DNA from 3 places in the Actinoplanes sp. NPDC049681 genome. Region 3 is predicted to be linked to each of the others. Evidence: riboswitches for the same ligand, from Rfam matches in the RefSeq annotation. Region 3 holds a riboswitch; each other region holds the start of a gene.
The links. Region 3 has a riboswitch for cyclic di-AMP ahead of ACIBO8_RS19155 (transglycosylase family protein). Riboswitches for the same ligand answer to the same signal wherever they lie in the genome.
Positions count from the first base shown of each region.

Region 1 (4,475 bases), on a different contig from region 3:
CTGGACGAATACCTCGACGAGGCCTTTTCCGGGCAGGAACGCCTGAGCAGCGCCGACCTGCAGCGCGGTGCGATCGCCGCCGACCTGCCCGCGACCGCACTGACCCGCATCGACGCGCTGCCCGAGGGCGAGTACGCCCAGGACGAGGCCGCCGAGGCCCTGCGAACTCTGGACGCCTGAGGAGCGACATGACCCAGCAGAACGAACGCCTGCCGGCCTTCGGAGACTCCGACGGCACCCCCGACGGGGACAGCGACTTCGCGAGCGAGCACAACGACACCGCCGTCGAGCCCGCGATCATCGAGGACGAGGACTCCGGCGAGGAGGAGAGCCCGCGCGGCTGGTCGGGCATGGACGGCGACGGGCCTCCCTGATCTGTCCACAGCGCAAAGGCCCCGGCGGGAAGCCGGGGCCTTTTCCGTCTACGCCCTAAGCCATCGCGCGGCCGTTCACCGCAGGGCGCGGCTCCTCGGGTCCGCCCTCCGCCGCCTCCTTGGCGAGCGAGTACGCCATCTGCAGGAAGTCGGACGCGGCCGTCGCGGTGAACACGGTGGCGGCCAGCCGGGTGAGCCTCGGCGCGAACACCAGACCGCTGGTCAGGCCCGTGGCCACCCAGACGGCGAGGCAGAAGGGGCAACTGATCAGTTCGCCGATCGAGTGCCGGATGGTGCTGCCCTGGTCGCGGACCTCTTCGTTGACCTCGGCGCTGCCGCCGGGCTCGGCGTACCGGGTGAACGGCGCCCGCAGCGGGCTCGTCACCGAGTCCTTGGCGATCAGCCGGCTCAGCTTGTGCGTGGCGATCGAGATGAGCACCACGTCCGACACGGCCGGGCGTTCCGGGACCGTACGCCCGGTCACCTTCGCGGCGACGGTGAGGCTGCCGGCGAGCACGCCGAAGGCGCCCATGGTCGCCGCGTACCCGTCGAGCGGGCGGTGCTCGTGGGGGGCGTACTGGCGCCGCAACCGGTCGAACCGGCGGCGTACCGAGGAGGTCATGCGCAAGAGGTCCTCTCAGAAGTCCTGGGTCAGCCGGTGGGGGTCGACCTCACGGCCGGGGTGCCGGGCGAGGTATTCCGTCTCCAGCTCGGCGGTACGGCGCAGGTGGTTGGCGAGCGCCGCGTCGGGACCGTGCCGCAGGGTCTGCAGCCGCGTACGGTGCAGGCTGCCCAGCTCACGGAGCAGGTCCTCGTCCGCGAGCCCGGCGGGGTCGATGCCCTGCTCGGTGCCGACGCGGTCGTCGACCTCGGGGTCGCTCATGATCTCTCCCTTCTCGTGCTTGCACGCAACGGTTGCCCGTGGCGCCTGCCGTCAAACCCCGGGTGGGTACGCTCGACCGCATGAGAGCGCTGTGGACCCCGGCGTGGATCGCCCGCCACGTGGTCGCGCTCGTGCTGGTCGCCGGCTTTCTCGCGCTGGGCTGGTGGCAGTTCAGCCGGGCCACCGGTGGAAACACGCTGAGCTGGGGCTACACCTTCGAGTGGCCGGTCTTCGCCCTCTTCGTGGTGTTTCTGTGGGTGCGCGAGGTGCAGCAGGAGCTCCGGGCCGGCCGCCCAGCGCCCGAGGAGCCCACCGAGCCCCCGGCGGCAGCGCCCGGCGACGACGCGCCTGTGACGGTGCGCCGGCCGGTGCGAGTGCCCGTGGCTCCGCAGGCGGTTCCGGCGGACGACCCGGAGCTGGACGCCTACAACGACTATCTCGCCTGGCTCAACGCCCATCCCGGCGCCCGGCCCGGCGACTACCCCGGACGCAAGAGCAGCACCAAGTAGAAGGACGTGGATCGTGCAGGGAGCCCTCACCCGCTACCGGATCATCGCCTGGATCGTCGGCGTGGTCCTCGTCGTGCTCGTGCTGGTGGGCATGCCGCTGAAGTACGCCGGCGACAACGACACGGTGGTCGCCACCGTAGGGCCGGTCCACGGCTTTCTCTACATGATCTACCTCGTCGCGACCTTCGACCTGAGCCGCCGGGCCGGCTGGCCGCTCGGCCGGATGCTGCTGGTGATGCTCGCCGGCACGGTCCCGTTCTTCTCGTTCTGGGCCGAGCGCGTCGTTTCCCGCAAGTGGGCCGTCCAGGGGATGGACATCCCGCCCGCGATGGCACAGAAATAGAAGGGGTCACGCTGCGAAGGCGTTGAATTGCGGTCCGTTATCGGGATCATTCCCATATTTGTGATAATTGGCGCAAGTCACTCTTCCGGCTCTTGTATTAATCGAGATCGCCGATAAGTTGATGCGGTTGGTCCGGTCCGCAGCCATACCCTCAAGTGGCGCCGGCCAGCGCCGCCGAATCCCTCGACGGCGGAGACGGTGTCCCCATCCCCCGGGGCCGCCGCCACCGTCTCGGCGAGCCGGGGAACCACCGAAGCAGCATCCGGGGTGAATCCGCGCCAGCGGTAGGGCCTTCTTCCCGCCCGAATCCGTCAGCTAACCCGGTAGGCGGCCCAGCGGAAGAAAGGCCACGTTCCGTTGCCACACGCCCGCACGAGGCTACGCACCATGGTGGTCGCCGCCCTGGCGATCGTGATCACCGGCACCGTCGCGCCGGCCGCGCACGCGGCGCCCTCGACCGGTGACATCAACAAGAAGATCGAGAAGGCGTCCAACGAGCTCGAGGACGTCGTCGAGTCGTACAACAAGATGAAGATCAGCCTGCAGAAGACGAAGGACGACGAGAAGAAGCTCGCCGCCTCGCTCGGACCCGCCAAGGAGGCCCTCGAGGCCGCCGGCGCGCAGATGAACGTCATCGCGGCCTCGGCGTACAAGACCGGCAAGGTCGGCACGATGAACGTCGTGCTCGAGGGCAGCAGCAATCTGATGGACCGCATGTCCATCCTCGAACAGCTGTCCCGCAGCCGGCAGCGCGACATCGACACGTACACGGCCACGACGCAGAACTACAACGAGCGCCAGGCCGCGCTGAAGACGACCCAGGCGAAGCAGACCGCCGAGGTCAAGGAGCTCGCCGCCCGCAAGAAGAAGATCGAGGGCCAGCTCAAAGACCTGTACGCCATGCGGACCGCGGCGTACGGCCGGGCCACCGAGAAGGGCTCGAGCTACACCGGCAGCATCCCGTCGGTCTCCGGCGACGCCGGGGTCGTGGTCCGGTTCGCCTTCAACCAGGTCGGCAAGATGTACCAGTTCGGCGCCGACGGGCTCGAGACGTACGACTGCTCGGGCCTGACCTCACGGGCCTGGAGCCAGGCGGGCAAGTCGCTGCCGCACAACGCCGCGGCCCAGTACAGCGCCACCCGGCGGATCAGCCGGTCCCAGCTCGAACCCGGCGACCTGGTCTTCTACCGCAACCTCGGGCACGTCGCGCTCTACGTCGGCGACGGGAAGATCATCGACGCCTCACGAGCCGGTGAGCCGGTGAAACATCGCACGATCGACATCATGACCCCGTACGGCTACGGCCGCGTGACCTGATCACGCAGCCCCCGGCACGACAGAAGGCCGGTGTCCCGTGAGGGGCACCGGCCTTCGGCGTTTGCCGGGGGAAGGAGTTACGCGGCCTGGAGGCCCTCGGCGCGGGCGAGCTCGCGCAGCCGGCCCAGGGCCTGGATCTCGAGCTGGCGGATGCGCTCGCGCGAGAGCGAGAACCGCGAGGCCACCTCGGTCAGCGAGTGCTCGCGACCGTCCTCGAGGCCGTAGCGGGCGCGCATGATGCCCGCCGACCGGTCGTCGAGGTGGTTGAGCAGGCCCTCGATGCGCTGGCGCTCCAGGGCGGTCAGCACGATCTCCTCGGGCGACGGCGCGTCGCTGTCGGCGACCAGGTCACCGAGGTTGGTGTCGCCGTCGTCGCCGACCGGCGTGTCCAGGGACACGGTGTCCTGGGCCCAGCGGGTGAGCTCGCTGACGCGCTCCACCGTCACGCCCAGCGCCTTCGCGATCTGCTCCGGCTCGGGGTCGGCGCCGAGCTCGCGGACGAGCTGGCGGGTGACGTTGCGCATCCGGTTGACGTCCTCGACGAGGTGCACGGGCAGGCGCACGGTGCGCTCCTGCTGCGCGATCGCCCGGCTGATCGCCTGGCGGATCCACCACGTCGCGTACGTCGAGAACTTGTAGCCCCGCTCGTAGTCGAACTTCTCCACGGCGCGAACCAGGCCGGTGTTGCCTTCCTGGATCAGATCGAGCATCGGCATGCCCGACCGCACGTACCGGCGTGCGATCGAGACGACCAGGCGGAGGTTCGCGCGGATGAACAGGTCCTTGGCCCGCTCGCCCTCGACGACCAGCCGCTCCAGCTCCTCCCGGCTCACGCCGCGACGGACGTCACCGCTCTCGAGCAGGTGCTCGGCATAGAGGCCGGCCTCGATTGCCTTGGAGAGGTCGACCTCCCTGGCGGCGTCCAGAAGCGGCGTGCGGGAGATCTCGTGCAGGTAGACGCCGACGAGGTCGCGCTCCTCGGCGACTTCGTCCGTCCGCATCACGGTTGTCTTCTCCACGTTGCCCACGGTCCCCTCATTGCCTTCACT
Region 1 covers NZ_JBITLP010000003.1:836,090-840,564, reverse strand. The annotation lists gene ACIBO8_RS13885 (hypothetical protein) at 1-180, shown strand, start outside; gene ACIBO8_RS13880 (hypothetical protein) at 189-374, shown strand; gene ACIBO8_RS13875 (DUF1360 domain-containing protein) at 430-996, opposite strand; gene ACIBO8_RS13870 (DUF6158 family protein) at 1,012-1,257, opposite strand; gene ACIBO8_RS13865 (hypothetical protein) at 1,338-1,766, shown strand; gene ACIBO8_RS13860 (DUF3817 domain-containing protein) at 1,780-2,109, shown strand; cyclic di-AMP (ydaO/yuaA leader) riboswitch at 2,324-2,454, shown strand; gene ACIBO8_RS13855 (NlpC/P60 family protein) at 2,497-3,426, shown strand; gene ACIBO8_RS13850 (RNA polymerase sigma factor RpoD/SigA) at 3,504-4,475, opposite strand, start outside.
Region 1: it holds a riboswitch for cyclic di-AMP, as region 3 does, so the genes downstream of both, ACIBO8_RS13855 (NlpC/P60 family protein) here and ACIBO8_RS19155 (transglycosylase family protein) in region 3, are expected to answer to the same signal.

Region 2 (4,475 bases), on a different contig from region 3:
GCACAACACTCCCAACTTCGTGGCCTACCTGTGCACGGGCGTCTTCATCTTCAGCTTCACCCAGTCGGTGGTGCAGGCCGGCATCCAGGCCATCAGCGGCAACCTGGGTCTCATTCGGGCGCTCCACTTCCCGCGTGCCGCCCTGCCGCTGGCCATCACGATGGTCGAGGTCCGCAACATGGTGGCCTCCATCGCGGTGCTGATCGCCATCGTGCTGGCCTTCCACGAACCGGTCACCCTCGAGTGGCTGCTCATCGTGCCGATCTTCCTGCTCCAGTCGATCTTCAATGCGGGTCTTGCGATGGCGGCCGCGCGCCTGGGTTCCAAGGTCGCCGACTTCAAGCAGCTGGTGCCGTTCATCATGCGCTTCTGGATGTATGGCTCCGCGGTGCTCTACCCGGTGACCAAGTTCGAGCAGGCCGGCATGCATCCCGTGGTGCTGCGGCTGGTCGAGGCGAACCCGCTGCTGGTCTTCATCGAACTGATGCGCCACGCACTGATGGAGGACGTGAAGCTCGCCGCCTCGCCGCTCGTGCTTTGGTCCGAGGCCATCGCCTGGACGCTGGTGGTCGGCATCGGTGGCTACGTCTACTTCTGGCGCGGAGAGAAGGGCTACGGCCGTGGCTGACCAGCGCGAACCCACCGTGATCGTGGACGACGCCCACGTCGTCTACCGGGTCCACCAGGCCGGCAGCGCCGGTACGGGCAGCCCGCTCGCCAGCTTCAAGCGGATCGTCACCGGCGCCAAGCCGGCCACGCTGCGCGAGGTGCACGCCATCAAGGGGGTGAGCTTCGTCGCGTACAAGGGCGAGGCGATCGGCCTGATCGGCACCAACGGCTCGGGCAAGTCGACCCTGCTGCGCGCCATCGCCGGCCTGCTGCCCGTCGAGAAGGGCGCCATCTACGCGGCCGGCCAGCCGTCGCTGCTCGGCGTCAACGCGGCGCTCATGAACGACCTCCCCGGGGAGCGCAACGTGGTGCTCGGCTGCCTCGCCATGGGCATGACGCCGGCCCAGGTGAAGTCCCAGGTGAAGGACATCATCGATTTCTCCGGCATCAACGAGCGCGGCGACTTCAGCTCGCTGCCGATGCGGACGTACTCGTCCGGCATGGCCGCCCGGCTGCGCTTCTCGATCGCGGCGGCGAAGAAGCACGACGTGCTGCTGATCGACGAGGCGCTCGCCACCGGCGACGCCAAGTTCCGCAAGCGCAGTGAGCAGCGGGTCCGTGACCTGCGCGCCGAGGCCGGCACGGTGTTCCTGGTGAGCCACAGCGAGCAGTCGATCCGGGACACCTGCGAGCGCTGCATCTGGCTGGAGTCGGGTGTGATCCGCGGCGACGGCCCCACCGACGAGGTGCTCAAGGAGTACGAGGCCTACGTCAAGAAGTGACGCAGGCCCCGCATCCTCATCTCATCGACAGGTGCACGTGATTCGTGTGATCGCTGGACGGATCGCCGTTGCCCCGGGTGTACGCCTTCCAGCCGCTGCTCGGTAGCCAGATCCGCCGGAACCAGATGACGTAGAGCACACCCAGCCGGCTCGCGTTGTTGATGAAGTAGTTCGCGAGCCGGTTGCCGTAGTCGCGGCTGCTGCCCGTCGCCACGCCGCCGAAGCCGTTTCGATCGGCGGCGAAGTCGCAGGCCCGGCCCTTGGGATGTTCGCCGCTGTTCTGGTGCCGGAAACACGCGACGAAGTGGGTGAAGCCGTCGGCCTTGGCTTCCTTCATCGCGTGCAGCGTCCGCGGTGTGATGCACCCGCTGGTGGTCGGGTCGTCGACGGTGCAGGACTCGCTCGGCAGCGAGCCGTCGGAGTTACGGGGCGCGGGGGCGGCGCGCGAGCTCGAACCGCCGCCGGTGGAACCGCTGCTGCCGCCGTCGTCCGCGGCCGGCGCGGCGGCGTTGTGGGCCTTCAGCGCGCCTTCGGCCTGGGCCTTGCGCTTGGCCATGATGGTGAGCTGCTTCTGCTGGTCGCGGATCGACGCGTCGATCGCGAGCTTCGCCTGCTCCTGCTGGGCCCGTGCGTCCCTGAGGTCGCGGACCGCGCGGTCCTGCTTCCGCGCGACCGTCTCCAGGGTCTGCGCCCGGTCCAGGAGGCTGCCGGTGGAGTCGGCGGTGAGCAGAGCGCTCATGGGACCCAGCCGGCCGGCCTGGTACGACCTGCGCACGATCTCGTCGAGCGCGCCCTGCTTGGGGCCGAGCTGGACGTCGATCTCCTTGAGCTTGGTGACCAGCTCCTGCTGGCGCTTCTTCGAGCGGTCGAGCGCCTCCTTGGCCTCGACGAAGCCCTTGGACGCCGCCTCGAGCTGCTCGATCAGGGACTTGGAGGCCCCCTCACCGTCGTCGCCGGAGTCCCCCGGCGCGGCGAGCGGGCGGGGCGCGGCGTGGGCCGCGGCCGGCGCGGCGAGCGTCAGCCCCGAGGTGGCGACGAGGACCGCGAGCAGGGTCGCTAATCGCCGGCGAACAGGGTCGAGCCTCACGTGCGTTCCTTCCGTCGGCCGCCGGCCGGGTTAGCTGACGGGTTCGGGACGGAAGTGATCCCTACCGCAGGAGCTGCGGATTCACCCCATTACCGGTTGGGTCCCCGGCTCGCCTTTCGGCGATTAGGCGGCGGTTCCGTGATGGAACCGTGACGAACGATACCCATGGTTTTCCGGAATCGACAGTTGTCGCACTCTATGCGGTCGCATGACCACACGCCGTCATTCTTTACCGGCCCCCATTCCATCGAGCAGTAACGCAAAGTCGTTGCTAGGTAACACTTTTGCCGACGTCGCGACCGCTGATGAGCGGCCCCGAGTCAGGTAAGCTTTCCGCCGGTCGCTGCCAAGGAAGGCACCGCCCCCAAGGTGCCGGCGGACCACCGCTCAATCGCCGCGAGGCGAATCGGGGAACCACCTGGTAATGGGGTGAATCCGCTGAACAAGCGGTAGGGATCGCTTCCGTCCCGAACCCGTCAGCTAACCCGGTCGGCGGCAACACGGAAGGAAACTGGATGACGGCAAGACCCCGCCGGTGGCTGGTCCTCGCCCTGGCATCGCTAGCCGCGGTCACCATGATCGCAGCCCCCGGCGCGCCCGCGAGTGCGGCGCCCGGCGGCGGGAATGCGTCGACCGCCGACGACGGCGACGACAACCCCATGCTCAACGACCTGCTGGACAGCACCGGCCGGCGCTACCTGGCGGCGAAGTCCGCGGTCGCGAAGTCGACCAAGGAGCAGCTCGGCCTGGCCCTGAAGGTCAAGAACGCCGAGGCCACGCGGGACGCGCTGCTGCCTCAGGTGGGCGCCGTGGCGGCGCAGCAGTACCGCACGGGCGGCCTCACCACCGTGGGCTTCCTGCTCAACGTCCGCTCGCCCGACACGTTCGTCGACAAGGCGGTCTCGCTCGAGGAGATCAACGCCCTCAACGACGGCAAGCTGCGCCAGCTCGACGCCGCCATCAACGAGGTCGCCACCGCGAAGGCGCACCTCGATCAGGAAGTCAAGGCGCAGCAGCAGAACCTCCAGCTGATGGCGAAGCAGAAGGAGTCGGCCGAGAAAGCCCTCGACCTGGTCGGCGGCAAGACGGTGACCGGCGGCTTCGTGCTGGCCAAGTCGAAGGTGGCGGCGCCCGCGCCACGGAACGCCGACGGGGAGTTCGGGCCCCTGCCGTGCAACGTCGACGACCCGACCACGAACGGCTGCATCACCGCGCGCACCCTGCACATGTACCAAGAGGTGAAGAAGGCCGGATTCAACCGCTTCGTCGGTTGTCACCGCGACGGTGGCCCCTTCGAGCATCCCAAGGGCCGCGCCTGTGACTGGTCGTTGCAGAAGAGCGGGTTCTCACCCTGGCACAACCAGGACACCCGCGAGTACGGCAACAACCTGATGGCGTTCGCGGTCCGCAACGCCGACCGGCTGGGCATCCTGTACGTCATCTGGAACCGCATGATCTGGTTCCCGGCCACCGGCTGGAAGACGTACCACGGACCGTCCAACCACACGGACCACGTACACATCTCCATGCTGTAGCAGCGCCCCACGCACGACGAAGCCCCCGTCCGGTCGAGCCGGACGGGGGCTTCCGCGTTTCTGAGCTGTCAGGACCCGCTCGCCCGGCGAACCGGTGCGCGCCCGGCCGGCTGCGTGGGTGCCGGGCCGGTGGGCGGCGCCGGCGGAATCGGCAGGACGACCGGCTTGACCTGGGTCACCGTCACCTCCTTGCCGTGGTGCAGCAGGTCCAGCCGCGCGGACCCGCCGCCGTTGCGCAGCGAGTACGTCACCTCGTCGGGCGTGACCTCGACCCGCAGCCGCAGCCCGCGCCACAGCAGCGAGAACTCCAGGTTGCTGATCCGGCTCGGCAGGCGCGGGGCGAAGGAGAGCTGGCCGTTGTAGTCGCGCATGCCGCCCAGCCCCGCGACCAGGGCGATCCAGGAGCCGGCGAGCGACGCGACATGCACGCCGTCGCGGGCGTTCTGGTGCAGGTCGTGCAGG
Region 2 covers NZ_JBITLP010000010.1:157,776-162,250, forward strand. The annotation lists gene ACIBO8_RS32980 (ABC transporter permease) at 1-628, shown strand, start outside; gene ACIBO8_RS32985 (ABC transporter ATP-binding protein) at 621-1,391, shown strand; gene ACIBO8_RS32990 (coiled-coil domain-containing protein) at 1,408-2,478, opposite strand; cyclic di-AMP (ydaO/yuaA leader) riboswitch at 2,482-2,618, opposite strand; cyclic di-AMP (ydaO/yuaA leader) riboswitch at 2,853-2,989, shown strand; gene ACIBO8_RS32995 (coiled-coil domain-containing protein) at 2,994-4,013, shown strand; gene ACIBO8_RS33000 (glycoside hydrolase family 65 protein) at 4,082-4,475, opposite strand, start outside.
Region 2: it holds a riboswitch for cyclic di-AMP, as region 3 does, so the genes downstream of both, ACIBO8_RS32990 (coiled-coil domain-containing protein) here and ACIBO8_RS19155 (transglycosylase family protein) in region 3, are expected to answer to the same signal.

Region 3 (4,475 bases):
TGCTCGACGCGGTCGGCGGCTACCTCGCCGCCGGCTACGTCCGGATCAAGCTCAAGATCCAGCCGGGCTGGGACGTCGAGCCGGTCCGCGCCGTCCGGGAGCGCTTCGGCGACGAGGTGCTCCTCCAGGTGGACGCGAACACCGCGTACACGCTCGCGGACGCGCGGCACCTGAGCCGGCTCGACCCGTTCGGGCTGCTGCTGATCGAGCAGCCGCTGGACGAGGAGGACGTGCTCGGGCACGCGGAGCTGGCCAAGGTCATCACCACGCCGGTGTGCCTGGACGAGTCGATCACCTCGGCCCGGTCCGCGGCCGCCGCGATCACGCTCGGTGCCTGCTCGGTGGTGAACGTGAAGCCGGGCCGGGTCGGCGGCTACCTGGAGGCGCGACGGATCCACGACGTGTGCGCCGCGCACGGCGTACCGGTGTGGTGCGGCGGCATGCTGGAGACCGGGCTCGGACGGGCGGCGAACGTCGCCCTCGCCGCCTTGCCGGGCTTCACCCTGCCCGGCGACACCTCGGCCTCGGACCGCTACTTCGCCACCGACCTGACCGCGCCGTTCGTGCTGGAGGACGGCCACCTGGCGGTGCCGACGGGGCCCGGGCTCGGGGTGGAGCCGCTGGCCGCCGTGCTGGAGTCGGTGACGACGGCGACGGAATGGATCCCGCTGGGCGGTCCCGGCACCTAGGCTGGGTCCGAGGAGGCGAGATGACGAACCTTTCCGGTCACGCCGCGGTCCTGATGGTCGACGACGACGCCGACGTCCTCGACACCACGGCCCACATGCTCGCCACCCGGGGCTTCCGCGTCTTCACCGCGCCGGACCAGGAATCGGCGCTGCGGGTGTGCCGGGAGCAGGAGGGGCGGATCGACGCTCTCATCGCCGACCTCTCCCTGCCCGGTGACAGCCGGGGCGACCTCGCCCGTGCGGTCAGCACGGAGTATCCCGCCATGCACGTGATCTACATCAGCGGAATCCCGCGGCACGTCGCCCTGGCCCAGGGGCTGGTGCGACCGGATGCGCCGTACCTCGAGAAGCCGGCGCAACCGGACGTCCTGGCAAGCGTCCTGCAGAGCCTGCTGTCGGAGAACGTGGGCGCGCCGGCGCCGGCGACCTGGTGGGATGAATGACGCCCTGATCCTTCGCGGTCAGTGGCTGGTCTCCGGCTGGAGATCGCCGGCGATGCGGGCGCACACGGGCGCCACGCGTTCGTAGGCGTCCTGGATCCGGTCCAGCGTCACCCGGGAGTCCGGGAGGCGGCCGTCGCGCGCGGCGTCCTCCAGCCCGGCGAAGAGGCCGGTCAGCACGGCGGCACCGATGTTGGCCGCCGACCCCTTGAGCGCGTGTGCCAGATCCTGGACCTCGGCGACGTCCCCGGCGGCCATCGCGGCGGCCAGCCGCTCCAGCGCCGGGGGCGTCTTGGCGACGTACGACCTCAGCAGCCTCGTGAGCAGCGCGCATTCGCCCGCACCGGGCTCCGGCCCGGTGATCTCGAGCAGCCGGGCGCGGATGGCGACGGCGGGATCCTCCATGATCCAACGGTACGACCGTGGGTCCTTTCCGCGGTGATTATCCCGTTCTGAAGCGGCCTTCCGGCAAAGATCGATCCGGTCGCAAAGGTGTAAACAACGTCACCATCGGGCCCGGAAGTTTGCGATCGCCCCCGGGGAAGTGGTTACGGTCGGCCGGTCCGCAGATGCGGGCCCCGCGGTCGGTAACGCCGAGTCCTGCCGCCGACCGGGCCGGGAACTCAATCGATCAGGCATGGAGCGGGGGACCCACAGGTTCCACGGCGCGCTGGCCGCGCCTCGGGGTGAAGCCGCCACACGGCGGCCGGGCTCCTCGGCCCGAACCCGACAGCTGACCTCGCAGGCGTGGAGGTTTCCTTTCATGGCACAGATCCGCAAGCAGTCCCTGCGTGCCCTCGGCCTGGTGGTCGCGGGCGCGGCCGGCACCGCCGCCCTGCTGGGCCCGGCGTCCCCGGCCGCGGCGAAGTCCGGTGTGAACTGGGACGCAGTCGCGCAGTGCGAGTCCGGCGGCAACTGGAGCATCAGCACCGGCAACGGCTACTACGGCGGCCTGCAGTTCAGCCGCAGCACGTGGAAGGCGTACGGCGGCACCAAGTACGCGAGCACCGCGAACAGGGCGAGCCGTGGGGAGCAGATCCGCATCGCCGAGAAGGTCCTCGACGGACAGGGCATCGGCGCGTGGCCGGTGTGCGGCAGGAAGGCCGGCTCGTCGAAGTCGTACTCGCACAAGAGCACCTCGCACCGCAGCACGGCGCACAAGAGCACGGCGCACCGGAGCACTACCCACAAGAGCACGGCGCACCGGGGCACGACTCACAAGAGCGCGGCCCACAAGAGCACGATCCGCAAGTCGAAGGGCTCGGCGGTGCACGCGACCGGCAAGTCCTACGTCGTGCGCCCGGGCGACACGCTGGCGAAGATCGCGAGCAGCCACCACGTCAAGGGTGGCTGGCGAGCGCTGTACCAGCTGAACCGCGGTGAGATCGGTGGCAACCCCAACCTCATCTTCCCGGGGCAGCACCTGGCCCTCTGAGGCCCGGCAGGACCGGCCCGGCCGCCCTTCCCCCGTGGGGCGGCCGGGTCCCGCCGTCGTGAGGCAACTCACCACTTTGGAGGGACAGCCGGCGCCGCCGGCTTGCGAGGACCGGCATGATGTGCGCATGAGGCTGGTCCCGCCGACCCAGGCGCTGGCTGACTCCGCGGCGCCCTGGTTCGACCACCCCCAGGTGCAGCACTACCTGGGCGGGCGGGACTGGTTGCCCCGCATGCTCGCCATCGCCGGGCGGGGCGGCGGCGAGGTGTTCCGCGGCCACCTGGTGCTGCGCTGCCACGCATGGTTCGGTGTGGACGCCGCGGGCGAGGTGGGCTTCATCGGCGGCGACGTGTACGCCGACGGCCGCGGCCTCCGTTCCATGGGCCTGGCCTTCGTGGTCGACCCACGGCGCTGGCGCGAGGGCCGCGGGCGTGCGCTGCTGCGCGCGGTGGTCGAGCATCCGGAGACGTCCGATGTGGACGAGTTCTTCTGCGGCGTCCACGTGGACAACGATCCCGCCCGCGCCTGCTGTGCCGCCGCCGGGTTCACTCCCGACGGCGGCGTCACCAGGGAAGGGTTCGTGTATCACCGGCTGCGCCGGGATCGGTGACAGCACTCCGGCGGTGTGGTCGTCCCGGCCGACGGTGTTCGCCCGCGGTAAGCCCGTTCCCGGACCTACCCGGTCTTCCCGCGACCGGGCTGCTGGCCGTCGACAGGCCGGGAGCGCGCTGTGTGGGAGCGGACGCATGCGATGCCGGCCGCACGGTGTCGCCGCGCGATGTCCCGATGGGCACGAATGCGGCGCGACCTTCGCCGTGCGAGGCGACGACTCAACCGGTGTTCGTAAGCCGCCGCCGACACCTGTGCGGTGGCGGCGGCCGCGGGCGGTGGAGGTGCTTGCTAGCTCGCTGTGCAGGTCGGTGCCGGCGCGGTGTTCGCGCCGGTCCAGGCGGCCGTGAAGCCCCAGGAGGTGCTGCCACCGGCGGGGAGCGACGCGTTGTAGGACAGGGAACGGGCGGTCACCGAGCCGCCCGAGGTCGTCACGGCCGCGTTCCAGGAGTTGGTGAAGCGCTGACCGTCGGGCCAGGTCCAGGCCACGGTCCACGCGCTGATCGGGGCGGTGCCGGCCTGGACCGTGACCGCGCCCTGGAAGCCGCCGGTCCATTGGCCCGTGATCGCGTACGTGGCGGTGCAGGTGCGGCCCGGGGGTGACGATGGTGGGGTGCCGTAGACGGTGGCTTCGCGGGACGTGGCCCTGATGCCGTCCGGGCCGTGGAAGAGCCGCTCGCCCCATGGGGTCAGCCGGGTCGCGTCGAAGTCCGTGATGAGGTCGAGGTATTCGACGCCGCCGCCGTTGCCGCTCCAGGACCAGCCGAGGTAGCCGATGCCCTGGGCCTGGGCGGTGGCCATGATGGTGTCCTCGTCCGGGTCGCCGTCGGAGTGGTTGTAGCCGAACTCGCCGATGACGATCGGCAGCCCGGCCGCGCGGAACCGGCCGAGGTAGTCGGTGATCTCGGCCGCCGTGTCGAAGACGCCGTACATGTGGATCGAGAAGATGGTGTTGCGCCGTGGGTCCGTGGCGAAGACGGAGGCGGCGTTGTCGCGCATGGTGAACGACCAGTCCTGGCCCCAGTTCGGGGCGTCCACCATGATCGAGTGCTCGAACCCGGCGGCCCGGAGCCGGGTGATCGCGTTCTCGGTGTCCGTGATCCAGCCGGCGGTGGCGGTGTTGCCGTACGGCTCGTTGCCGATGTCGAGGATCACGTAGCGCTCCTGGCCGGCGAGGGCGCTTCTGATGCTGATCCAGTAGTCGACCGCGCGGTCCAGCGTGGTGGCCGCGCTGTCCTCGCCGTACCCGGTGGTGTCGTGCACCTCGAGGACGCAGATGAGCCGGTTGGCCTTGCACCGGTC
Region 3 covers NZ_JBITLP010000005.1:174,482-178,956, reverse strand. The annotation lists gene menC (o-succinylbenzoate synthase) at 1-689, shown strand, start outside; gene ACIBO8_RS19165 (response regulator) at 710-1,132, shown strand; gene ACIBO8_RS19160 (Hpt domain-containing protein) at 1,151-1,534, opposite strand; cyclic di-AMP (ydaO/yuaA leader) riboswitch at 1,711-1,891, shown strand; gene ACIBO8_RS19155 (transglycosylase family protein) at 1,893-2,564, shown strand; gene ACIBO8_RS19150 (GNAT family N-acetyltransferase) at 2,692-3,174, shown strand; gene ACIBO8_RS19145 (cellulase family glycosylhydrolase) at 3,465-4,475, opposite strand, start outside.